Regions from separate parts of the Streptomyces sp. RKND-216 genome, predicted to be linked through region 2. Evidence: predicted binding sites of a transcription regulator. Region 2 holds the regulator's gene; the other holds the start of a gene.
What was found. Region 2 encodes HrcA, which represses chaperone genes, less so after heat shock. Its sites were predicted from a motif close to TTNGCACTCNGNNNNNCNGAGTGCNAA; they were not measured.
Positions count from the first base shown of each region.

Region 1: the regulator HrcA is predicted to act here: its motif matches at 4,848-4,874, upstream of groES (co-chaperone GroES).

Region 1 is NZ_SSBQ01000002.1:2,179,503-2,191,452, forward strand. Features, by position in the region: gene E4198_RS09475 (WhiB family transcriptional regulator) at 1-111, shown strand, start outside; gene E4198_RS09480 (MOSC domain-containing protein) at 216-878, shown strand; gene E4198_RS09485 (SDR family oxidoreductase) at 912-1,685, shown strand; gene E4198_RS09490 (ester cyclase) at 1,832-2,533, shown strand; gene groL (chaperonin GroEL) at 2,641-4,272, opposite strand; gene groES (co-chaperone GroES) at 4,389-4,700, opposite strand; gene E4198_RS09505 (Uma2 family endonuclease) at 4,958-5,533, shown strand; gene E4198_RS09510 (polysaccharide deacetylase family protein) at 5,547-6,698, opposite strand; gene E4198_RS09515 (class I SAM-dependent methyltransferase) at 6,888-8,084, shown strand; gene E4198_RS09520 (hypothetical protein) at 8,165-8,347, shown strand; gene E4198_RS09525 (hypothetical protein) at 8,374-8,631, opposite strand; gene tsaD (tRNA (adenosine(37)-N6)-threonylcarbamoyltransferase complex transferase subunit TsaD) at 8,628-9,764, opposite strand; gene rimI (ribosomal protein S18-alanine N-acetyltransferase) at 9,757-10,251, opposite strand; gene tsaB (tRNA (adenosine(37)-N6)-threonylcarbamoyltransferase complex dimerization subunit type 1 TsaB) at 10,371-11,042, opposite strand; gene E4198_RS09545 (chloride channel protein) at 11,522-11,950, opposite strand, start outside.
Region 2 is NZ_SSBQ01000002.1:4,387,006-4,398,955, reverse strand. Features, by position in the region: gene E4198_RS19045 (nitronate monooxygenase) at 1-322, opposite strand, end outside; gene E4198_RS25015 (hypothetical protein) at 323-490, shown strand; gene dnaJ (molecular chaperone DnaJ) at 573-1,700, opposite strand; gene hrcA (heat-inducible transcriptional repressor HrcA) at 1,701-2,717, opposite strand; gene E4198_RS19030 (MBL fold metallo-hydrolase) at 2,933-3,652, shown strand; gene E4198_RS19025 (DUF3097 domain-containing protein) at 3,675-4,535, shown strand; partial or broken gene E4198_RS19020 (MFS transporter) at 4,675-6,199, opposite strand; gene hemW (radical SAM family heme chaperone HemW) at 6,432-7,664, opposite strand; gene E4198_RS19010 (AMP-dependent synthetase/ligase) at 7,735-9,624, opposite strand; gene lepA (translation elongation factor 4) at 9,880-11,754, opposite strand.

The DNA of each region.
Region 1 (11,950 bases), 2.2 Mb from region 2:
GTCCGCGAACCGTACGGCGTGTGGGGCGGCCTGACCGAGGACGAGCGCGAGGAACTGATGGGCCGGGCACGCCACCGCCTGATCGCGACGTCGTCCGGCTCGGGCGGCTGAGCAGAAACGATTCATCATCCGCGCGGCCGGGGTGACCCGCCTCGCGCGGAACAGGACCTGTGCGGTCGCCCCGGCGACGGCCCCGGGGCTAGCGTGCGTCCATGATGCAGCTGCTGTCCGTGAACCTCGCCCGGCCGCGCACCGCGGACTACACCGATTCGCCCTCCCACGTCACCGGTATCGACAAGCGCCCGGCCGACGGCCCCGTCTCCGTCACGGCACCGGGAGCCAAAGGGGTCGGCGGCAGCGGGCTGACCGGCGACACCATCGGCGACCTGCGCCACCACGGCGGGGACCACCAGGCCGTGTACGCCTACGCGCGCGAGGACCTCGACGTCTGGGCGCGCGAGCTGGGCCGCGAGTTGACCGGCGGCGTCTTCGGCGAGAACCTCACCACCTCGGGCGTCGACGTGAACGGCGCACGGATCGGCGAACGCTGGCGGATCGGCGCCGACCTGCTGCTGGAGGTCAGCAGCGCCCGCATCCCGTGCCGCACGTTCGCCGGCTGGCTCGGGGAGAAGGGCTGGGTGAAGACCTTCACGCAGCGCGCCGTCCCAGGCGCCTACCTGCGGGTGATCGAACCGGGCGAGATCCGCGCCGGGGACCCGATCGACCTCGTGCACCGGCCCGGCCACGACGTCACCGTCTCCCAGCTGTTCCGGGCGGTCACCACCGAGCCCGACCTGCTGCCGAAACTGCTCGACGCGGGCGACGCCCTGCACCCCGAGGCGCGGAGCAAGGCGATGCGCCGGACGGCGTCCTCCTGACGGCGCCTTCCTGACGGCCGATACCGTGCCCGCATGACGACTGCACTGATCACCGGGGCCACCGCGGGCCTCGGCGCCGCGTTCGCCGAACGGCTCGCCCGGGACGGGCACCACCTGGTGCTGCTCGCCCGCGACACCGAACGGCTGCACGAGCGGGCCACCGACCTGCACGACCGGCACGGCGTCGAGGTCTCCGTCCTCACGGCCGACCTCGCCACCGAGAAGGGCATCGTCGCGCTGGAGGAGCGCGTCGGCGACCGCGACCGCCCGGTGGACCTGCTGGTGAACAACGCGGGCTTCGGCAACAAGGGGCGCTTCCTCGACGTGCCGATGGCCGACGAGCTGACGATGCTGCGGGTGCACTGCGAGGCGGTGCTGCGCTCCACGGCGGCGGCCGCGGAGGCCATGCGGGAGCGCGGGCGCGGCGGCGTGGTCAACGTCGCCTCGGTCGCCGCGTTCCTGCCGCGCGGCACCTACGGCGCGTCCAAGGCCTGGATCACGCAGTTCACCCAGGGCGTCGCGGCCGACCTGGCGGGTTCCGGGGTACGGCTGATGGCGCTGTGCCCGGGTTTCGTGCGCACCGAGTTCCACCAGCGGGCGGGCATGGACGCCGGGAACGTGCCGGGATGGATGTGGCTGGACGCGGGGCGCGTCGTGGACGCCGCGCTCGCCGACCTGGCACGGGGCCGCGCCCTGTCCGTCCCGGACCCCCGGTACAAGGCGCTGGCGGGACTCATGCGGCTCGCCCCACGCGGCGTGCTGGCCCGCGCGAGCACCGGAACGGGCCGGAAGTACGGACCGAGGTGACCGCATGAGACCTGCCGCGAACCGGCCTAAGCTGGAAGGGAAAGGGCCGCCGCCGGCGTCCGTCGGTCCCCTCCCCGGCACCGGGACGACCTCCGACCAGCGAGGCCCCGCCTGCTGACGGGACCTCCGCCAGCGCGGGAGGCGCCATGACTTTCCTCCAGCTCATCGACTGCCGGACCGACAGGTTCGAGGAGATGAACCGGCTCATGGACACCTGGGCCGAGCAGACCCGGGGCAAGCGGACGGCGACGCACGAGGTGGTGGGCCGGGACCGTTCGGACGGCGCGCACTTCGTCGAGATCGTCGAGTTCCCGTCGTACGAGGAGGCGATGCGCAACTCCGAGCTCCCGGAGACCGACCGGGTGTTCCGGGAGATGGTGGCGCTCTGCGACGGCATGCCCACCTTCACCGACCTCGACGTGGTGCGGGACGAGACCTTCAACGCGGAGACCATGCGCCGCTTCTACGAGGAGGTCGCCGTCGGCGGCAACATCGACGTCATCGACGAGCTGTACATCCCGGACCACATCGACCACGACGTGGCCAAGGAGGCGAACACGACCGTCGGCAGGGACGTGCTGAAGGCCGACATCACGCGCTGGCGGGAGGCGTTCGACTTCGACTTCACCCTCGACCGGCAGGTGGCCGAGGGGGACACCGTGGTGACGCTCTGGACGTGGCGGGGCCGGCACCGCGGCGACTTCATGGGCATCGCGCCCACCGGCCGGGAGTGCACCATGACCGGCACGACCGTGTGCCGGTTCCAGGACGGGAAGATCCACGAGAGCTGGTGGCACTACGACATCCCGCGGCTGATGCGCGAACTCGGCGCCGAGGCATCCGCCTGACGGCGCCCGGGCACCCCTCACGGAACGGGTTCCGGGAACGGACGAGGCCCGGTGCACCCCTCACGGGGTGCACCGGGCCTCGTCACCGGCTCGCGGAGCGGGCAGGCTCAGTGCGCGTGGCCGTGGCCGTGACCGCCGCCGGCGGCCTCGTCCTCCTCGGCCGGCTTCTCGACGACCAGGGTCTCGGTCGTGAGGAGCAGCGACGCGATGGACGCGGCGTTCTCCAGCGCGGAACGGGTGACCTTGACCGGGTCGAGGACACCGGCCTTCACCAGGTCGCCGTACTCGCCGGTGGCGGCGTTGAAGCCCTGGCCCTTGTCGAGCTCGGCGACCTTGGAGGTGATGACGTAGCCCTCCAGGCCGGCGTTCTCGGCGATCCAGCGCAGCGGCTCGACGAGCGCGCGGCGGACCACGGCGACACCGGTGGCCTCGTCGTCCTTCTTGTCGAGCGAGCCCTCGAGCACCTTGGCGGCGTGCACCAGTGCGGAACCGCCACCGGAGACGATGCCCTCCTCGACCGCGGCGCGGGTCGCGGAGATGGCGTCCTCCAGGCGGTGCTTCTTCTCCTTGAGCTCGACCTCGGTGGCCGCGCCCACGCGGATCACGCAGACGCCGCCGGCCAGCTTGGCCAGGCGCTCCTGGAGCTTCTCGCGGTCCCAGTCGGAGTCGGTGGTCTCAATCTCGGACTTGATCTGGGCGACGCGGCCCTGCACGTCCTCGGCCTTGCCGCCGCCGTCGACGATGGTGGTGTCGTCCTTGGTGACGGTCACGCGGCGGGCGGTGCCCAGCACGTCCAGACCGGCCTGGTCGAGCTTGAGGCCGACCTCCTCGGCGATGACGGTGCCGCCGGTCAGGGTGGCCATGTCGCCGAGCATCGCCTTGCGGCGGTCGCCGAAGCCGGGCGCCTTGACGGCGACGGCGTTGAAGGTGCCGCGGATCTTGTTGACGACGAGGGTGGACAGCGCCTCGCCCTCGACGTCCTCGGCGATGATCAGCAGCGGCTTGGAGCTGTTGCCGGCCTGCATGATCTTCTCGAGCAGCGGCAGCAGGTCCTGAATGGAGCTGATCTTGCCCTGGTGGATCAGGATGTACGGGTCGTCGAGGACAGCCTCCATGCGCTCCTGGTCAGTGACCATGTAGGGCGACAGGTAGCCCTTGTCGAAGGCCATGCCCTCGGTGAAGTCCAGCTCCAGGCCGAAGGTCTGCGACTCCTCGACGGTGATGACACCGTCCTTGCCGACCTTGTCCATCGCCTCGGCGATCAGCTCGCCGACCTGCTTGTCCTGGGCGGACAGCGCGGCGACCGCGGCGATGTCCTCCTTGGAGTCGATCGGGCGGGCGGTGCCGACCAGGTCGTCGGAGACGGCCTTGACCGCGGCGTCGATGCCCTTCTTCAGGGCGGCGGGGGAGGCGCCGGCGGCGACGTTGCGCAGGCCCTCGCGGACCAGCGCCTGCGCCAGCACGGTGGCGGTGGTGGTGCCGTCGCCCGCGATGTCGTTGGTCTTGGTCGCCACCTCCTTCACCAGCTGGGCGCCGAGGTTCTCGTAGGGGTCCTCGGCCTCGACCTCGCGGGCGATGGTGACACCGTCGTTGGTGATGGTCGGGGCGCCGAACTTCTTGTCGATGACGACGTTGCGGCCCTTGGGGCCGATGGTCACCTTGACGGTGTCGGCGAGCTTGTTGACGCCGCGCTCGAGGGCACGACGGGCGTCCTCGTCGAACTTCAGGATCTTGGCCATGGGAGCTATGGGTCCTCTCGAATGAACCGCGCCCCGGTCCCGGAAGCTCATGCACGGCGGGTACCGGGGCGCGGATCGAAAGCTTCTCTTCGGCTTTCTCGGCTTGCTGGAGGTGCTTACTTCTCGACGATCGCGAGGACGTCGCGAGCCGAGAGGACGAGGTACTCCTCGCCGTTGTACTTCACCTCGGTGCCGCCGTACTTGCTGTACAGCACGACGTCGCCGACGGACACGTCGAGCGGCAGGCGGTTGCCGTCCTCGAAGCGGCCCGGGCCGACGGCCAGGACGGTGCCCTCCTGGGGCTTCTCCTTCGCCGTGTCCGGGATGACCAGGCCCGAGGCCGTGGTCTGCTCGGCGTCGAGCGGCTGGACCACGATGCGGTCCTCGAGCGGCTTGATGGCAACCTTGGAGCTGGTGGCGGTCGTCACGATCCGACCTCCCCCTTCGGAGTTCTCAGCGGGGTCATGAATGTCTGGGGTGGCGACCTGGAAGACCCGTCGTCGCGGGTGCCGGATCTGCCCGTCGCGCTTTGGCACTCACCGGTGGAGAGTGCCAGAACCGAGATTATGCCGCGGTTAGCACTCCGTCAACCAGAGTGCCAACGACCGGAGTGTCCCGGGGCCTCGGCGGTACGCTGAGCGGCATCGACGCGTCGAGGTGCCCGCCCTGCGAAGGAGTGCCGACTGTGAGTGCGGAATCCCTGCCGGACTGGTTGTGGCCGGCACCCCCGGACGGCTGGACGGCCGACGACCTGGACAGGCTTCCGCCGTCCGCCCCGCGCACGGAGCTGATCGACGGAGCTCTCATCATGATGTCGCCGCAGACCTCTTTTCACAGCCGGGTGATGCGGCGGCTGGCCAACGCCATAGAGCTCGCGGCCCCGCACGACCTGCTGACCGAGGTGGAGATGACCATCCGTCTGGGTGAACGTCAGCGCCCGGAGCCGGACATTCTGGTCGTGGACGCGCCTCCGAAGAAGCAGCGCACCTCCTACTTGCCCGGCGAAGTCGTCCTCGTCGTCGAGATCGTCTCGCCGGAGTCCGTCGCACGGGACCGCGAGACGAAGCCGCTGAAGTACGCCCACGCCGGCATCCGGCACTTCTGGCGCGTCGAGGAGGAGGACGACCGGACGGTCGTGCACGCCTACGAACGGGACGACACCACGGGCGCCTACGTGGCCACCGGCATCCACCGGGACACGCTCTCGGTCGTCGTCCCGTTCCCCATGGAGATCGACCTCACCACGCTGTACGGGCGGTGAGCCGACGGGCCGCTCACAGGTAGTCCTCCAGCCGGCCGACGGCGTAGCCCTGCTCGGCGGCGGCCTCCAGCACTCCGCGCAGCATGTCGGCCATGGTGCCGCCGTCGCCCCAGGAGGCCGGGCCGCGGTAGTGGGTGAGGATCACGGCGCCCGGGTAGAGGTCCGCGCCGGGCTCCTGGAAGTCGATGCGGTCCGCCCATGCCTCCATGCCCCACAGCACGACGGCGTCCAGGCCGCAGGCGCGGGCCGCGCGCAGGGTGTCCCGGTCGTAGGCGCCGTACGGCGGACGGAACAGGCGCGGCTGGGGACCGCCCATCTCCTCCTGGATGCGGTCCTGTTGCCCGCAGATCTCGCGGCGCTGCTCCCGGTAGGAGAGTGCCGGCAGGTAGGGGTGGGTGAGCGTGTGGTTCTGGACGGTCCCGCCGAGGACCTCCAGGCGGCGGAAGTACCCGTATCCCGGGCGGAGCACCGCCTCGTCGTCGGCGAGGAAGGACGTCACGGGGATGTCGAGGTCGTCCACCATGCGCAGGAACTCGGGGCTCTTCCGCGCGCCGTCGTCGATGGTGAGGAAGACGACCCGGTCGTCCGTGGGCACCCGGCGCACCACCGTGGCGCCTCGGACGCGTGGCTTGACGACGGGCGGCGCGGGGCGCGGTGGCGGCGGCTGAAGCCCCCAGCGGTGGTACGCGGCGACCCGCCGCTGGATGCGTGCGGCGTGCGCGGCGAGGGTGTCGGCGGTGGTCAGTGCCCGGGCGCGCGCGGCGGGGCCCACCGCGACGGAGAGCGCGAGCGGGCGGCGTGCCGGTGCGGCGACGCGGTCCGCGGCGCGCGGGCGGGCGGCCGGTTCCCCGCCCCCGTGGCCGGGGGGCCGGCCGTCGTCCCGGTGACGCGTCGCGGGCCGTGCCCCGGTCCGGCCGTCCTGTTGCGAGGTGTCCTCCCGCTCCCCGGGTGCCGCCCGGTGCTCGCGGGGTCTGGCGGTTCCGGCGTCGGTCGCCGTGGCGGCCCCGGGGCCCGCCCGCCCTGCGGCGGGCCCGTCCGCCTGCACCGGGTCGCCGGCGGCCGAGGCGGGCGGCGGCTCGTCGGCCGTTCCCGCACCGGGGGCGAGGGCGGCGAGTAGCGCGAGGGCGGAGAAAGCCAGGACGGGACGGGTCGTTCGTCCGGTCATATTTACCTTTTGTCGCATTACTCGCATGACGCCGGATCGTGCCACCCGCTCCCGGGGACACCCCGCAGACGTTCCGGCGCGGCGGGGAGAATGAGCCGTGTGGCCGTATCCGACACCCCCGACACGCCAGGTCCCCCCGACCCGCCGGACGACGCACCGGGCGCCGTACCCGACTCCCTACCGGACGACGTGCCCGAGGACGTCGCCGCGTTCGCCGCGCTGCTGACGCCCGAGGGCGCGACGCTGCTGCACGCGCTGCGCGACCACGACCCCGCGGACGAGCTGGCCGTGGTGACCCGGCTGCGGCGGACGCATCCGCCGTCGCTGGTGACCGCGGCCGTCGCGCAGGCCCGGCTGCGGCAGCGAGCCGTCGCCAAGTTCGGCGCGGCGGACGCGGCCCGGATGTACTTCACGCCGAACGGGCTGGAGCAGGCCACCCGTACGGCGGTCGCGGAGCACCGCGCCGCCCGGTTCGCCGCGCGCGGGGCAGGCCGCGTCGCCGACCTGGGCTGCGGCGTCGGAGGCGACGCACTCGCCCTGGCCCGTGCCGGCCTGTCCGTCCGGGCGGTCGACCGCGACCCGCTGACCTGCGCCGTCGCCCGCGCCAACGCGGCGGTACTCGGGCTGGACGGCCTGATCGAGGTGCGCTGCGGCGACGTCGCCGCGGCGGACCTCACCGGCTGCGACGCCGTGTTCGTCGACCCCGCCCGGCGCGGCGGGCGCCGGGGCGGCCGCATCTTCGACCCGGAGGCGTACTCCCCGCCGCTGAGCTGGGCGATCGACACCGCACGCGCCGCGCAGCACGCCGCCCTCAAGGTGGCGCCCGGGATCCCGCACGACGTGGTGCCGGAGGAGGCCGAGGCGGAGTGGATCTCCTGCGCCGGGGACGTGAAGGAGGCCGTGCTCTGGTTCGGCGGGCCCGCGGGCGGAGACGGTCCGCGCGTGCGGGCCACGCTGCTGCCGCAGGGCGCGACCCTGCACGGCGCCGGGCTGCCCGACCCGGAGCCGGGCCCCGTCGGCCGCTACCTCTACGAGCCGGACGGCGCGGTGATCCGCGCCCATCTCGTCGCGGAGGCAGCGGCGGCCGTCGGCGGCCGGCTGATCGACCCGACGATCGCGTACGTCACCGCCGACGCGCTCACCCCCACGCCGTTCGCGACCGCGTACGAGATCACCGACGTGCTGCCGTTCCACCTCAAACGACTGCGCGCTCTGGTCCGCGAGCGGCGGATCGGCACGCTGACGGTGAAGAAGCGCGGCTCCGCCGTCGAACCCGAGGAGCTGCGGAGGAAGGTGAAGCCCCGGGGCCCGGGCTCGGCCACCGTGTTCCTCACCCGCGTCGCGGGCGCCCCCACCATGCTGCTCGGCCGCCCGGCGAGCGCGTAGGCCGCTTCGGCCCCCCGGGGGTTCGCAGGGCGCGCGTCGCCCGGCAGGGATGGTGCCCACACGCGACACCGGGGGGCACCGTGAGACGAGCCGTACGCCTGATCCTGCTCACGCTCGTCCTGGTGCTCGCCGGCCCCGCCCCGGCCCTGGCCGGGGAAGGCCAAGGGCAGGTCTCCCGATCCGCCTACCTCGCACGGCAGTTGGCCGACGACCCGGTCTACGTCAGCGACCAGGTGCCGAGAGCGGTCCTGCGGTCCGCCTGACGCACCACCCCCGAGGTGGTGGGCCGTCAGGCGGGCTGGACCTGCTCGAAGCGCCAGCGGTGCACCGGGCGGGCGATCAGCTCGGCCGGCGGTTCGGGTACTTCGGGGAGGTCCGCGTCGTAGCCCGCGTGCCACCAGGCGATGACGAGCACCCGGTCGCCGGGCGCGCGGTAGGTCTCGCGGCGCAGCGGCGCCGGAGAGAGCACCTGGTGACGGGCCCAGGAGAGCAGCTCGTCGCCGCGGCCCTCGACGGCCTTGGCCTCCCACATCAGTGCGACGGTCATGCGTACAGGTTCTTCCTGCTCAGTTCGTGCACGTGGTCGTGGTCGTGGCGGTGACCGAGAGCATGGTCATGGCCGTCCTCCTGCCCTTCCCGGCCCGGAACGTGCGGTTCCGTGACCGGCAGGGACGAGTCGGCGGGCAGATCCCAGTCGGACGCCGCCCGGTTCCGGGCGACCATCTCCGCACCGAGCGCGGCGACCATCGCTCCGTTGTCCGTGCACAGCTTGGGCCGTGGCACGCGGAGCGTGATGCCGGCGTCCGCGCAGCGCTCCTCGGCCATCGCCCGCAGCCGGGTGTTGGCCGCGACGCCGCCGCCGATCATCAGATGGTCGACGCCCTCGTCCTTGCAGGCGCGGATCGCCTTGCGGGTCAGTACGTCGGTGACCGCCTCCTGGAAGGACGCGGCCACGTCCGCGACGGGCACGTCCTCGCCCGCGTTGCGCTTCGCCTCGATCCAGCGGGCGACGGCCGTCTTCAGGCCCGAGAAGGAGAAGTCGTACGGCGCGTCGCGCGGGCCGGTGAGCCCGCGCGGGAACGCGATCGCCCGCGGGTCGCCCTCGCGCGCGTACCGGTCGATGATCGGCCCGCCGGGGAAGCCGAGGTGCAGGATGCGAGCGATCTTGTCGAACGCCTCGCCGGCCGCGTCGTCGATGGTCGAGCCCAGCGGCCGCACGTCGGAGGTGATGTCTGGGGCGAGCAGCAGCGAGGAGTGGCCGCCGGAGACCAGCAGCGCCATCGTCGGCTCCGGCAGCGCGCCGTGCTCCAGCTGGTCGACGCAGATGTGCGAGGCAAGGTGGTTCACCCCGTACAGCGGCTTGCCGAGCGCGTAGGCGTACGCCTTGGCGGCCGAGACGCCGACGAGCAGGGCCCCGGCGAGGCCCGGACCGGCGGTGACGGCGACGCCGTCGAGGTCGCGGGCGGACACGCCGGCCTCCTTCAGCGCCCGCTCGACGGTCGGCACCATCGCCTCCAGGTGGGCGCGGCTGGCGACCTCGGGCACCACGCCGCCGAACCGTGCGTGTTCGTCCACGCTGGAGGCGATGGCGTCCGCGAGCAGCGTGTGCCCGCGGACGACGCCGACACCGGTCTCGTCGCAGGAGGTCTCGATACCGAGGACTAGGGGCTCGTCAGCCATGGCGGCTTCCTTGGGTCTCGTCGTGCGCGTCGCGCGGCGCGGGATCGCGGTGGCGCCGCATCACGTAGGCGTCGACGTTGCCGGGCTGGTAGTAGCCGCGGCGGACGCCGATGGTCTCGAAGCCGAAGCGCTCGTAGAGGCGCTGGGCGCGCGGGTTGTCGACGCGCACCTCCAGCATGACGCTGCGGCAGCCGAACGCGCCCTCGGCGGCGTCCAGCAGTGCGGCGAGCAGCCGGGAGCCGAGCCCGGTGCCCTCGTGGGCGGGAAGCACGCCGATGGTCTGGATGTCGCCGACCCCGTCGACCGCGGCGAGCCCGCCGTAGCCGACGAGACCGCCACCGGGTGCGGCGGCGACCAGGTAGCGGCGGGTGGCGTGCGGGCCGCGGGCGTGCGCCAGCTCTGACCAGAACATGCCCGCCGACCAGGCGTCCTGCGGGAAGAGCGCCCGTTCCAGCCCGAGCACGGCCTCGATGTCCCACCACCGCATCTCGCGCAGGGCGACCGTCTCCGCCGGCGTCTGCCCCCGCGTCGTTCCGGTGCCGGTGCCGGACGTCGGGGCGTCGCCCGGGGGCTTCCGGGTCTCGGCGGGGCGTGCGTTCCGGATGCTCACCGGGGAGTGACCACCTTGTAGTTCCGGGGCACCTGCGCGTCCGGCCGCCGCAGGTACAGCGGGCGCGTCGGCAGGAACCCGGTGCCGCCGCCGGGGTCGGCGGTCAGGAGTTCCGCCGCCAGTTCGGCCAGCGCCGCGGCCGACACGTGTTCGGGCAGGTCCTCGCGTACGGCGGTGAAGGTGTCGGCGTACAGGCGGGCGCCCGCTCCGGCGGCGGGCACGCCCGCCACGGCGTCCGCGATGTCCGCCGGGCGGTCCACGGACGGTTCACCCCGCCGGGTACGGGAGTCGGCGTAGTGCGCCCAGTACACCTCTTTGCGGCGAGCGTCGGTCGCCACCACGAACGGGGTGTCCAGACCGGTGGCGTAGGCGATGCCGTCCAGCGTGCACAGACCGTGCAGGGGCACGCCGAGGGCCGCGCCGAACGCCTCGGCGGTGGCCAGTCCGACGCGGAGGCCGGTGTACGGGCCGGGCCCGACGCCGGCCACGACGTGCGTGACGTCGGCGAGGGTGCGCTCCGCCTCACGGAGCACCCGGTCCACGGAGGGGAGCAGCAGCTCCCCGTGGCGGCGGGCGTCGACCTGGTCGGCGCGGGCGAGTACCTGCGCACCGTCGTGCACGGCGACGGTGACGGCGGGCGTGGCGGTGTCCAGAGCGAGCAGCAGCACGGTGCCAGCCTACGGCCGATCGGTCGGCCTCCCGAACCACGTCTCCGCGGCGCACGTGCGCCGTCAGGGCTCCGCGGAACGCCGCGAGGGACGGCCTCACGGGGGCGGCACGTCCGTCTCACCGGCGGTCCGTCCCCCGACGTGCGGGGCTCCGGGAGCGAGACCCGGAACCGGACGGAGGCATGGTGGTGGATCACCCGCGAACGACCTCGGCCGACGGCCGTGGACGCGGCGGGCGGACCGGTCGGCTCTGCACGGGGCGGACGCAGGGGAGGCGCCGCCGCCCCGCCCCCGTTCGGGCCCGGCCCGTCGGCGCGCGGGCCGAGGCGCGTGCAGGCCTCCGGGGCCGCGTGCGGGCCGAGGCGTCCGGCGCCCGGACGGGAGGTCGTGCGCTGACCCGGACCGTTGCGTACGGCGCCCCGCAAGGCGCGCGGCACCGGATGTGCGCCGTCGGAGGCCGACGCGCCGCCGTCGCGCACTCAGCGGTCCGCGGTGTCCCCCGCCGTCCCGGGAGGGCTGAGCACGGCGGTGCCGACGTAGGCCGTGACCACCGCGACGATCACCAGCGGCATCACCGTCAGCCCGGCCTTCCCGAGCAGCAGGGTCGCCAGGAGGACCGAGGTCAGGGGCAACCGGAGCATGGCGGTTCCCATGGCGCCGATGCCGATGGCGAAGCCGGACAGCGGGGACAGCCCGGGCAGGTGGGCGAGGAGCAGCCCACCGGTGGCTCCCACGAACATCGCGGGGAACACCGGGCCGCCCCGGAAACCGGCGAGGCACAGCGCGTACATGACCGTCTTGCACACCAGCAGCAGCGCCAGGGTGGCCGCCGAGTAGCCGGCGGCGTCCGCCAGCAGCGGGCTGAGCGCGGACTGCCCGGAGTAGAGCACCTCGCTCGCCTCCCGGTC
Region 2 (11,950 bases):
CGCCCCTGTCCGTGTCGCCGAGTTCGGCGCCGTAACGGGCCGCCTCGGGGGCGAGCTCGTCGCGGTAGGCGGTGAGCGCCGCCGCCTCGGCGACCGGTGTCTGGGGCAGGAAGAGGTTCACGCCGAAGGGGCGTGGAGTGAGCCGGCGCAGGTGGCGCGTCTCCTCGTACATCGCCTCCGGCGTCTTGTACCCGGCGGCGAGCATGCCGAGACCGCCGGCCTCGCTGACGGCAGCGGCGAGTTCCGGGGTGGAGGCGCCGCCCGCCATGGGTGCCTGAACGACCGGGTGACGGAGGAGGGCGAGGTCGAGGTCGGGGGCCATGTGACCATCCTGTCACGCCCCGTACGCCGCCCGTTGCTGGGGCCGCAGCCGCTCGGCGGTCGCCGCGCGGCACGGCCGCCCCCGGCGGTCACCCGGCGGACGGCGCAGACCGCCCACCACCGCGAGACGCCGCCGGACACCGGCGCGCGGACCCCGCGGCTGCGGTGAAACGGGTGCGGCACGGCGCCGCACCCCGGCGCCGTGCGCCGCGCGGGGAAAGCGCGGCGCGCGGGCGCGGGCCCGGCATGGGTCAACGGCCGTTGAACGCGTCCTTGAGGCGGTGGAAGAGGCCCTGCTGCCCCGGCTGGAACTGGCCCTGGGGCCGTTCCTCTCCGCGCAGCGTCGCCAGGCGCCGCAGCAGGTCCTCCTGCTCCGGATCCAGCTTGCTCGGCGTCGTCACCTCGACGTGGACGATGAGCTGGCCGCGGCCGCCGCCGCGCAGGTGCGTGATGCCGCGCTCGTGCAGCGGGATCGACTGGCCGGACTGGGTGCCGGGCCGGATGTCGATCTCGTCCATGCCGTCCAGTGTCTCCAGCGGCACCTTCGTGCCGAGAGCGGCCGCCGTCATCGGGATGGTGACCGTGCAGTGCAGGTCGTCGCCGCGACGCTGGAAGACCGAGTGCGGGGTCTCGTGGATCTCGACGTAGAGGTCGCCTGCCGGACCGCCGCCCGGGCCGACCTCGCCCTCGCCGGCGAGCTGGATGCGCGTGCCGTTGTCGACGCCGGCCGGGATCTTGACCGTGAGGGTGCGCCGCGAGCGCACCCGGCCGTCGCCGGCGCACTCGGGGCACGGCGTGGGCACGACCGTGCCGAAGCCCTGGCACTGCGGGCACGGGCGCGAGGTCATGACCTGGCCGAGGAAGGAGCGGGTCACCTGCGAGACCTCGCCGCGGCCGCGGCACATGTCGCAGGTCTGCGCCGACGTGCCCGGTGCCGCGCCCTCGCCGGAGCAGCTGCCGCACACGGTTGCGGTGTCGACCTGGATCTCCTTGGTGGTGCCGAACGCGGCCTCGTTCAGGTCGATGTCCAGCCGGATCATCGCGTCCTGGCCGCGCCGGGTGCGCGAGCGCGGGCCGCGCTGGGACGCCGTGCCGAAGAAGGCGTCCATGATGTCGGAGAAGTTGCCGAAGCCGCCGCCGAAGCCGCCCGCGCCGCCGCCGGGCCCCGCGGGGTCGCCGCCGAGGTCGTAGACCTGCTTCTTCTGCGGGTCGGAGAGCACCTCGTACGCGGTGTTGATCTCCTTGAACCGGTCCTGCGTCTTCGGGTCCGGGTTCACGTCCGGGTGCAGTTCGCGCGCCAGCCTGCGGAAGGCCTTCTTGATTTCGTCCTGCGAGGCGTCGCGCTGCACGCCGAGGACGGAGTAGTAGTCCGTCGCCACTTAGCTCTCCGCCAGGATCTGTCCGACGTAACGTGCCACTGCGCGTACCGCTCCCATCGTTCCGGGGTAGTCCATCCGGGTCGGCCCCACCACGCCGAGCTTGGCGACCGCCTCGTCGCCCGAACCGTAACCGACCGAAACCACGGATGTGGAACTCAGCCCCTCGTGAGCGTTCTCATGACCGATTCGCACGGTCATGCCCGAGTCGGTGGCCTCGCCGAGCAGCTTCAGCAGGACGACCTGCTCCTCCAGCGCCTCCAGCACGGGCCGGATGGTGAGCGGGAAGTCGTGGCCGAAGCGGGTGAGATTGGCGGTGCCGCCGATCATCAGCCGCTCCTCTGTCTCCTCGACCAGCGTCTCCAGCAGGGTGGCGAGAACGGTGGAGACGGTGCCGCGGTCGTCCGCGTCGAAGGAGTCGGGAAGGTCCTGCACCAGCCGGGGCACATCGGTGAAGCGCTGGCCGGCGGTGCGGCCGTTGAGCCGTGCGCGCAGGTCGGCGACAGTGTTCTCGCCGATCGGCGCGGGGCAGTCGACCATGCGCTGCTCGACGCGTCCGGTGTCGGTGATCAGCACCAGCATCAGGCGGGCCGGCGCGAGGGCCAGCAGCTCCACGTGCCGCACCGTCGAGCGGGTCAGCGATGGGTACTGCACCACCGCGACCTGGCGGGTGAGCTGCGCGAGCAGCCGCACGGTGCGGCCGACGACATCGTCCAGGTCGACGGCGCCGTCGAGGAAGTTGTGGATCGCGCGGCGCTCCGGCGAGGACAACGGCTTGACGCCCGCCAGCTGGTCGACGAAGAGCCGGTAGCCCTTGTCGGTGGGGATGCGTCCGGCGCTGGTGTGCGGCTGCGCGATGTAGCCCTCGTCCTCGAGCGCCGACATGTCGTTGCGCACGGTTGCCGGGGAGACCTGGAGGTTGTGTCGCTCCGTGAGCGCCTTCGAGCCGACGGGCTCCTCGGTGCCGACGTAGTCCTGGACGATGGCGCGCAGCACCTCGAGTCTGCGTTCACTGAGCACGCGCACACCTCCGTCCCAGGGCCGTCCGCCGTCTGCCCGGCCACTGCTGGCCTGGCACTCTCCTTGGCCGAGTGCCAGCGGTTTCCCAGCAAGTGTACGACCGGGGGACGTGGCCGGGGCAAGGGCGGCTCCGCTGCGGGTCGGTAGCGATCCCGTAGCGGTCGGGAGCGGGTCGGCGCGAGGACGCGGGGTGCGCCCCGTTAGCGTCGGGAGACATGGACATCGGCTGGGAAGAGCTCGCACCGGGCGTGCTGCGCGCGCGGCTGCCTCGGTGGGACGCCACCGTGGGCGCCGTGGCGGATGCGGAGGGGGCGCTCGTGGTCGACACCGGCTCCTGTCTGGCCGAGGGCGCGGCGGTCCGTACGGCGGTGCGCGAACGGCTCGGGCTGCCGGTGACCCGGGTCGCGCTCACCCACGCGCACTTCGACCACGTGCTGGGCACCGCCGCCTTCGCGGGCGTGCAGGTGTACGGCGCGGTGGGGCTGGAGGGCGTCCTGCGGCACGACCGGGAGGCGATCCAGCGGGACGCGGTGCGGCACGGCCTGGACCCGGCCGCCGCGGCGCAGGCCGCGGACGCCCTGGTGCTGCCCCAGCACGCGGTGAGCGGCGAACTGACGCTGTCCCTCGGCGGGGGACGGCAGGTGCTGCTCGCCAACGTGGGGCCGGGCCACACCGGCCACGACCTGGCCGTGCTGGTGCCGGGGCGCGAGCCCGGCGCGCGGGAGGTGGTGTTCTGCGGCGACCTGGTGGAGGAGTCCGGAGAACCGCAGGCCGGACCGGACGCACTGCCGGCCCGCTGGCCCGCCGCGCTGGACCGGCTGTTGTCCCTCGGCGGCGAGGACGCGGTGTACGTGCCGGGGCACGGCGCGGTGGTCGACGCTGCGTTTGTCCGCGCCCAACGCGACGCACTGGCACGGCGTTTCGCCCGGCCGTGACGCCTGCGGCCAGAATGGGCGGATGCGCAGTCGCCGGTACGACCCCGACCTCACCCCGCCCTGGAAGCGCCGCACGGCCGCGGTGCCCGAGGTCCCCGCCGACCCGGACCTCGTCGTGGAGGAGGCCGCGACCGGCTTCTGCGGCGCGGTGGTCCGGTGCGAGAAGACGGCGCAGGGGCCGACGGTGACGCTGGAGGACCGGTTCGGCAAGCATCGCGTGTTCCCGATGGAGCCGCGCGGCTTCCTGCTGGAGGGGGAGGTCGTCACCCTGGTGCGCCCCGCATCCGTCGCCCCCGCGGCGCCTGCCTCAGCCGGGCGCACGGCCTCCGGCTCGGTCGCCGTGCCGGGCGCACGGGCCCGCGTCGCACGGGCGGGAAGACTCTATGTGGAGGGGCGGCACGACGCGGAACTGGTGGAGAAGGTCTGGGGCGACGACCTGCGCGTCGAGGGCGTGGTGGTCGAGTACCTGGAGGGCGTCGACCACCTGGCCGAGATCGTGGACCTCTTCGGCCCCACCTCCGACGCACGGCTGGGCGTCCTCGTCGACCATCTGGTGCCCGGGTCGAAGGAGTCCCGGATCGCGGCGGACGTGACCGCGACGTGGGGCGCGGAACGGGTGCTGGTGGTGGGCCACCCGTTCGTCGACATCTGGGAGGCGGTCAAGCCCGCGGCGCTCGGCATCGACACCTGGCCGCGGGTACCACGCGGGCAGGACTGGAAGACGGGCGTGTGCGAGGCGCTGGACTGGCCGGCGAACACCGGGGCCGCGTGGCGGCGCATCCTCGGCGCCGTCCACTCCTACCGCGACCTGGACCCGGGCCTGCTCGGCCCGGTGGAACACCTCATCGACCACGTCACCGTGGGCGGCCCGAACGGCGGCTGACTCACCTGACGTGACCGGCTCACGTCAGGGTCCGGAACTCGACGGCCTCGAGAGAGACGCCCAGCACGTCCGCCGGCTCGGTGAACAGCACGCAGCGGCCGGCCAGCGGGTGGACCAGCAGGCAGGCACACCGGTCGGTTCACTTGTTCGACCGACGGGCGGGGGCCTCGCGGTCACCGACCCGGCCACCGGGATGCAGGTGGGCGCAGAGGAAGGCGAGAGCCATGGCCCCGGCCATGCAGGCGAACACGACCTGCGTGGCCTCGGCGAAGTCCATGCGCACGGCGTCCATCGTCTCCCGCATGAACGACGACACCGGACCGCTGCCGCCGGGCTCCGACTCGTCGCCGTGGCCCGTGACGGACTCCGCCACGCGGCGCGCGACCTCGGCGGACCGCTCCCCCGTGAAACCGCGGCGCTCGAAGGTCTCCAGCACCCGGTCCGTCGTGACATGGGTGAGCACCGTACCGAAGACCGCCAGCCCGACGGCGGCCGCGAAGTTGCGCAGGGTCTGCGTAATGCCGGTGACCTCACCGTACGAGGCGGAGAGGGCGCGGTTCACGGCGTCCGTCGAGGCGGGCGACAGCAGGAACCCGATGCCGGCGCCGGCATCACGATGTACGGCCACTGGTCGTTCAGCGACAGCTCGGTCGCACGGTGCGCCCACAGCGCGAACCCGGCGGCGCCCAGCGCGGTCCCCAGAAGCATGGGGTGCTTGGCGCCCCGGGTGTCGAGCATCCGGCCGCCCAGCTGGGACGCCACGCCGAAGCCGGCGAAGAACACCAGCATGTAGATCCCCGCCTCGTTCGGTGACGCACTGAGCGACACCTGCGCGTAGACCGAGGCGAAGAAGAAGACCGGCACGAACGCGATCATCGCGAAGAACAACACCAGGGCGTCCGCGACGAACGCCCGGTCGCGGAACACCGCCATGGTGATGAGCGGATGACGCGTGGTGCGCAGTTCCACGCGGACGAACAGTGCCAGGATCAGCAGCCCGCCGGCGATGCACGCCCAGGTGGCGGCGCTGCTCCAGCCCCACGCGGACGCCTGCATCAGCCCCAGGACGCTCAGGCCCATGCCCGCGGCCACGAGGACGGCGCCGGCCACGTCGAGTGACTCGCGACGCGGCTCGTCGCGGATGCGGGCGAGCAGCGTGAGCACGATGGCGATCACGGCGACGGGGATGTTCACCCAGAAGATCGCCCGCCACGTCCATGAGGTCAGCCAGCCGCCGAGGATCGGGCCCACGGCGGTCAGGCCGCCGGACAGCCCGAAGAAGAGCGCGAGCGCGCTGCCGCGGCGCTCCAGGGGGAAGACGGCGACCACGACCGCGAGGGCGGCCGGGAACATCAGCGCCGCGCCCCGGCCCTGCGTGGCGCGGAAGCACACCAGCCACGCCTGGGCGAAGGAGTCGTCGGGGACGAAGCCGCACAGCACCGAGGAGACGACGAACAGGACCGTGCCGATCAGCATGACGCGGCGGTGGCCGTACAGGTCGGACAGCCTGCCGCCGAGCGCGAAGAAGGCGGCGAGGGAGAGCAGGTAGGCGTTGACGATCCACTGCACGCCGGACGACGACAGCGACAGCTCGTCTGTGATCTCGGGGCAGCGACGGCCACGATCGTCTGGTCGATAAAGGTCATCGACACGGCGAAGAGCATGGCGGCCAGGGTCAGCCATAGGCTCCCGGTACGGCGCGCTTCGGAGGGCGTGCCGGCGGTCTGTCGGCCCATGTCTGGCATGCTCGCCCGGCCCGGGGCGCGGGGCACCCCGCCCCAGCCGTCCGGGTGACTCCTCCGCACCTCGCTCGCGCCTCGCCCACGCCACGACCGCCGCCACGCCGTGCGGGCGGCGGCGGACAGCGGGGAGGCTGCTGCCGCCCGGCCCGAGGGGTCAGTCCGTGAGGGCGCGGACGACCGCATCGGCGAGGAGGCGCCCCCGGAGGGTGAGGACGGCGCTGCCGGCGGCGTAGGGGCCGGGCTGGAGGAGGCCGTCGTCCAGCGCGCGGCGCGCGCCGGCGAGCCCTGCGGGGGTGACGAGCCCGAGCGGGCACCCCTCCGCGAGCCGCAGCTCCAGCAGGATGCGTTCGACGCGCCGGTCCTCCGCGTCGAGCACTTCGCGCCCCGCACCGGGCGACCGGGACTCCCCCAGCGCCTGGGCGTACGCGCCGGGGTGCTTCACGTTCCACCAGCGCACGCCGCCGACGTGGCTGTGCGCGCCGGGGCCCGCACCCCACCAGTCGGCACCGGTCCAGTACAGCTCGTTGTGGCGGCACCTCCCGGGCTTTGAGGCCGCCCAGTTGGAGACCTCGTACCACGCGAACCCGGCTGCAGTCAGCGCCTCCTCGGCGATGAGGTAGCGGTCGGCGTGCACGTCGCCGTCGGTCGTCGGCACCTCGCCGCGCCGGATCCGGCGGGCGAGCTGCGTCCCCTCCTCGACGATGAGCGCGTACGCCGACACGTGGTCGGGTCCGGCGCCGATCGCCGCGTCCAGGGAGGCCCGCCAGTCGTCGTCGGTCTCGCCCGGCGTGCCGTAGATCAGGTCGAGGTTGACGTGGTCGAACCCGGCGGCGCGGGCCTCGGCGACGCACGCCTCCGGACGGCCCGGGGTGTGGCTGCGGTCCAGGACGCGCAGCACATGCTGCCGCGTGCTCTGCATGCCGAAGGAGATCCGGTTGAAGCCGGCCTCCCGCAGTTCCGCGAGGTAGCGGGCGTCGACCGACTCCGGGTTGGCCTCAGTGGTGATCTCCGCGCCGTCGGCGAGGCCGAATGCGTCCCGGACCGCCGCCAGCATCCGGCCCAGGTCGGCGGCCGGGAGGAGCGTGGGCGTGCCGCCGCCGACGAAGACGGTCTCCGCGGGGCGGGGGTCGTCGCCGAGGACCTTGCGCGCGAGGCGGATCTCCTCGGCGAGGGTGTCGGCGTAGTTCTCACGGGAGGCGAGGGCGCCGCCGGAGCCGCGCAGCTCGTTCGCGGTGTAGGTGTTGAAGTCGCAGTAGCCGCAGCGGGTCGCGCAGTACGGGACGTGCAGGTAGAAGCCGAGCGGACGGTCGGCCGCACCGGCGGTCGCGGAGGCCGGCAGCGTGCCGTCGTGCGGCACGGGCTCGCCGTCGGGGAGTGCGGAGGGCATGGGGCCATTGTGGCCCGCCCGCGCCGCGCTCCCCTCCCCGAACCCGTGCCGCCCTCCGGGGCAAGCCGGGTCAGGCCTCGCGCGACCCGGCGTACATCTCCTCGATGAGGTGACCGAACTCACGCTCCACGGCGGGCCGCTTCAGCTTGAGGCTGGGCGTCAGCTCGCCGTGCTCGACGTCCAGGTCCCGCGGCAGGATGCGGAACTTCTTGATCGTCTGCCAGCGCTGGAGGCCGGAGTTGAGCTGCTCGACGTAGTCCTCGACCATCTTGCGGACCTGCTCGGAGGCGACGACCTCGCTGTACGGCCTGTCCTTCAACCCGTCCCGATCGCCGGCCCACTGCATCAGGGACACCTCGTCGAGGGCGATGAGGGCCGTGCAGAAGTTCCGGTCGGCGCCGTGCACCAGGATGTTGGAGACGTACGGGCAGATCGCCTTGAACTGGCCCTCGACCTCGGCGGGCGCGATGTACTTGCCGCCGGAGGTCTTGATCAGGTCCTTCTTGCGGTCGGTGATACGGAGGTAGCCGTCGGTGGAGAGTTCGCCGATGTCGCCGGTGTGGAACCAGCCGTCCTCCTCCAGCACCTCGGCGGTCTTGTCGGGCAGCTGGTGGTAGCCCTCCATGATGCCGGGGCCGCGCAGCAGGATCTCGCCGTCGTCGGCGATGCGGACTTCGGTGCCGGGAAGCGGCTTGCCGACGGTGCCGGTGCGGTAGGCCTCGCCGGGGTTGACGAAGCTGGCCGCGCTGGACTCGGTGAGGCCGTAGCCCTCAAGGATGTGGATCCCGGCGCCGGAGAAGAAGTAGCCGATGTCGGGGGCGAGGGCGGCCGAGCCGGAGATGCAGGCGCGCAGGTTGCCGCCGAACGCCTCCCGGATCTTGGCGTAGACCAGCTTGTCAGCGACCGCGTGCTTCACCTTCAAGCCCGCCGGGGCGGAGGCGACGCCGGTGCGGCGGAAGTTGTCCTGGGTGACCTTGCCGTACTCGCGGGCCACGCCGGCGGCCCACAGGAAGATCTTGTACTTGACGGGGCTGCCGGCCTTCGCCTTGGCGGCCACGCCGTTGTAGACCTTCTCGAAGATGCGCGGCACGGCTGCCATGTAGCTGGGCTGCACCACCGGCAGGTTCTCGATGATCTTGTCGATCCGGCCGTCGACGGCCGTGACGTGTCCGACCTCGACCTGTGCGGCGGTCAGCACCTTGCCGAAGACGTGCGCCAGCGGCAGCCACAGGTACTGCACGTCGTCCTGGGTGACCAGCCCGGTCTGGGCGATCGCCTTGGCCATGTACGACCAGCAGTCGTGCGGCAGCCGTACGCCCTTGGGCTTGCCGGTGGTGCCGGAGGTGTAGATGAGAGTGGCGAGCTGGTCGGCGCGCAGCGCGGTGACCGTCTCCTTGACGCACTCGGGGTGGGTGTCCAGGTAGGCGCGTCCGCGACGGGCGAGTTCGGAGAGGGAAAGAACCCAGTCCTCCGGGTCGCCCTCGGCGGACACGGCGTCCGCCTCCTCGATCACCACGACGTGCCTCAGCTCGGGCAGTTCGTTCCGCTTCTCCCGCGCCTTGGCGAGCTGGGAGGCGTCCTCGGCGATCAGCACGCGGCTGGAGGAGTCGGCGAGGATGTACGCCGTCTCCTCCGCGTTCGTGCTCGGGTAGACCGTGGTGGTGGCCGCGCCGGAGCAGAGGATCGCGAGATCGCTCAGAATCCAGTCCACGCGGGTGTTGGAGGCGATCGCGACGCGTTCCTCGGGGCGCACGCCGAGGGCCGTGAGGCCGGCGGCGACGGAGAACACGCGGTCGGCCGCCTCGCCCCAGCTGTAGGACCGCCACTCGTCCGGGCCGCCGCCGACGGCCGGCACGGGGTAGCGGTACGCCTCCGCGTTCGGGGTGGCCTGCACCCGCTCCAGGAAGAGCGTCGCCACGGAGGGCGGCCGGTTCTCGATCAAGGGCTGTGTGTCGCTCACGACATCCTCCGGGCGCGCGTGAAGTACATGCTCGGTGACTCTCCCTTGTGACTCGCGAGTAACCGGGGAGACGCGCTCAGACTAAGCGCCACGGACCTCCCACGTAAGGGGTCCGGGGCCGTGTCGATACCGGAGCGTGACCGAGGGCGCGGCGAAACGGGCGGGCTCTCACATGATCGCCACACGCTTCACGGCGTGCCCGGAGGCACGCCGTGAAGGGGAACGAGCGGCGCCGGTCTCACGACCGGCGCGCGGCTACTTCTTCGCCTTGGAGTCGCCGCTCTCGTCGGAGGACAGGGCGGCGATGAAAGCCTCCTGCGGGACCTCGACCCGGCCCACGACCTTCATCCGCTTCTTGCCCTCCTTCTGCTTCTCCAGCAGCTTCCGCTTACGGGAGATGTCACCGCCGTAGCACTTGGCGAGGACGTCCTTGCGGATGGCGCGCACCGTCTCGCGGGCGATCACCCGGGATCCGACGGCCGCCTGGATGGGCACCTCGAACTGCTGGCGCGGGATCAGCTCGCGCAGCTTGGTCGCCATGCGCACGCCGTAGGAGTACGCCTTGTCCTTGTGCACGATCGCGGAGAAGGCGTCGACCTTGTCGCCCTGCAGGAGGATGTCGACCTTGACCAGGTCGGCGACCTGCTCGCCGGTCGGCTCGTAGTCGAGTGAGGCGTAGCCTCGGGTCTTGGACTTCAGCGCGTCGAAGAAGTCGAAGACGATCTCGGCCAGCGGCAGCGTGTAGCGCAGTTCGACGCGGTCCTCGGAGAGGTAGTCCATGCCCTGGAGGTTGCCGCGCCGGGCCTGGCACAGCTCCATGATCGCCCCGACGAACTCACTGGGGGCCAGCAGCGTGGCCCTGACCATCGGCTCCTCCACCTCGGCGATCTTGCCGGCGGGGAACTCGGTGGGGTTGGTGACGGTGTGCTCGGTCCCGTCCTCCATCCGCACCTGGTAGATCACGTTGGGCGCGGTGGCGATCAGGTCGAGGTTGAACTCGCGCTCCAGCCGCTCCCGGATCACCTCCAGGTGCAGCAGCCCCAGGAAGCCCACGCGGAAGCCGAAGCCGAGCGCTGCGGAGGTCTCCGGCTCGAAGCTCAGCGCGGCGTCGTTGAGCTGCAGCTTGTGCAGAGCCTCGCGCAGTTCCGGGTAGTCCGAACCGTCCAGCGGGTACAGGCCGGAGAACACCATCGGCTTGGGGTCCTTGTAGCCCGCCAGCGGCTCCTCGGCGCCCTTGTGCTGCTGGGTGACGGTGTCGCCGACCTTCGACTGGCGGACGTCCTTCACACCGGTGATCAGGTAACCGACTTCGCCGACGCCGAGACCGTCGGCGGCCGTCATCTCCGGCGCGTTCGTGCCGATCTCCAGCAGTTCGTGGGTTGCGCCGGTGGACATCATCCGGATGCGCTCGCGCCGTCCGAGCTTGCCGTCGACGACCTTCACATAGGTGACGACGCCGCGGTAGGCGTCGTAGACGGAGTCGAAGATCATCGCGCGGGCGGGCGCGTCCGCCACGCCGACCGGGGCCGGCACCTGGCGCACGACCTCGTCCAGCAGGTCCCCGACGCCCTCGCCCGTCTTCGCGGAGACCTTGAGCACGTCTTCGGGCTCACAGCCGATGAGGTGCGCCAGCTCGGCCGCGAACTTCTCCGGCTGCGCGGCGGGCAGGTCGATCTTGTTGAGCACCGGGATGATCGTGAGGTCGTGCTCCATCGCCAGGTAGAGGTTGGCGAGGGTCTGGGCCTCGATGCCCTGGGCGGCGTCGACCAGCAGGACGCAGCCCTCGCAGGCGGCGAGGGAACGGGACACCTCGTAGGTGAAGTCGACGTGGCCCGGGGTGTCGATCATGTTCAGGATGTGCGGGGCGGCGGCTGCGTCCGCCTCCTCCGTCGGCTTCCACGGCAGCCGTACGGCCTGGGACTTGATCGTGATGCCGCGCTCACGCTCGATGTCCATCCGGTCGAGGTACTGGGCGCGCATCTGGCGCTCCTCGACGATGCCCGTCAGCTGGAGCATGCGGTCGGCGAGTGTCGACTTGCCGTGGTCGATGTGCGCGATGATGCAGAAGTTGCGGATCAGCGCCGGGTCGGTACGGCTCGGCTCCGGCACGTTCGATGGGGTCGCGGGCACGCAGGGTCCTGTCGGGTCTGGATAAGAGTCGGCTTCGTCGCTTCGGAGAACGCTAGTCGCCCCCATCGTCCCATGCACATGCCGTGCGGACGGCACCGGCGCCGTACGTGCCCGCACGCGGGCCCGGCGGGCGTACGACGGCGGGCGATTCGGCGGGCCGGGCCGCTGCTGGTAGCCTGGGCCGCTGTGCCTGCGT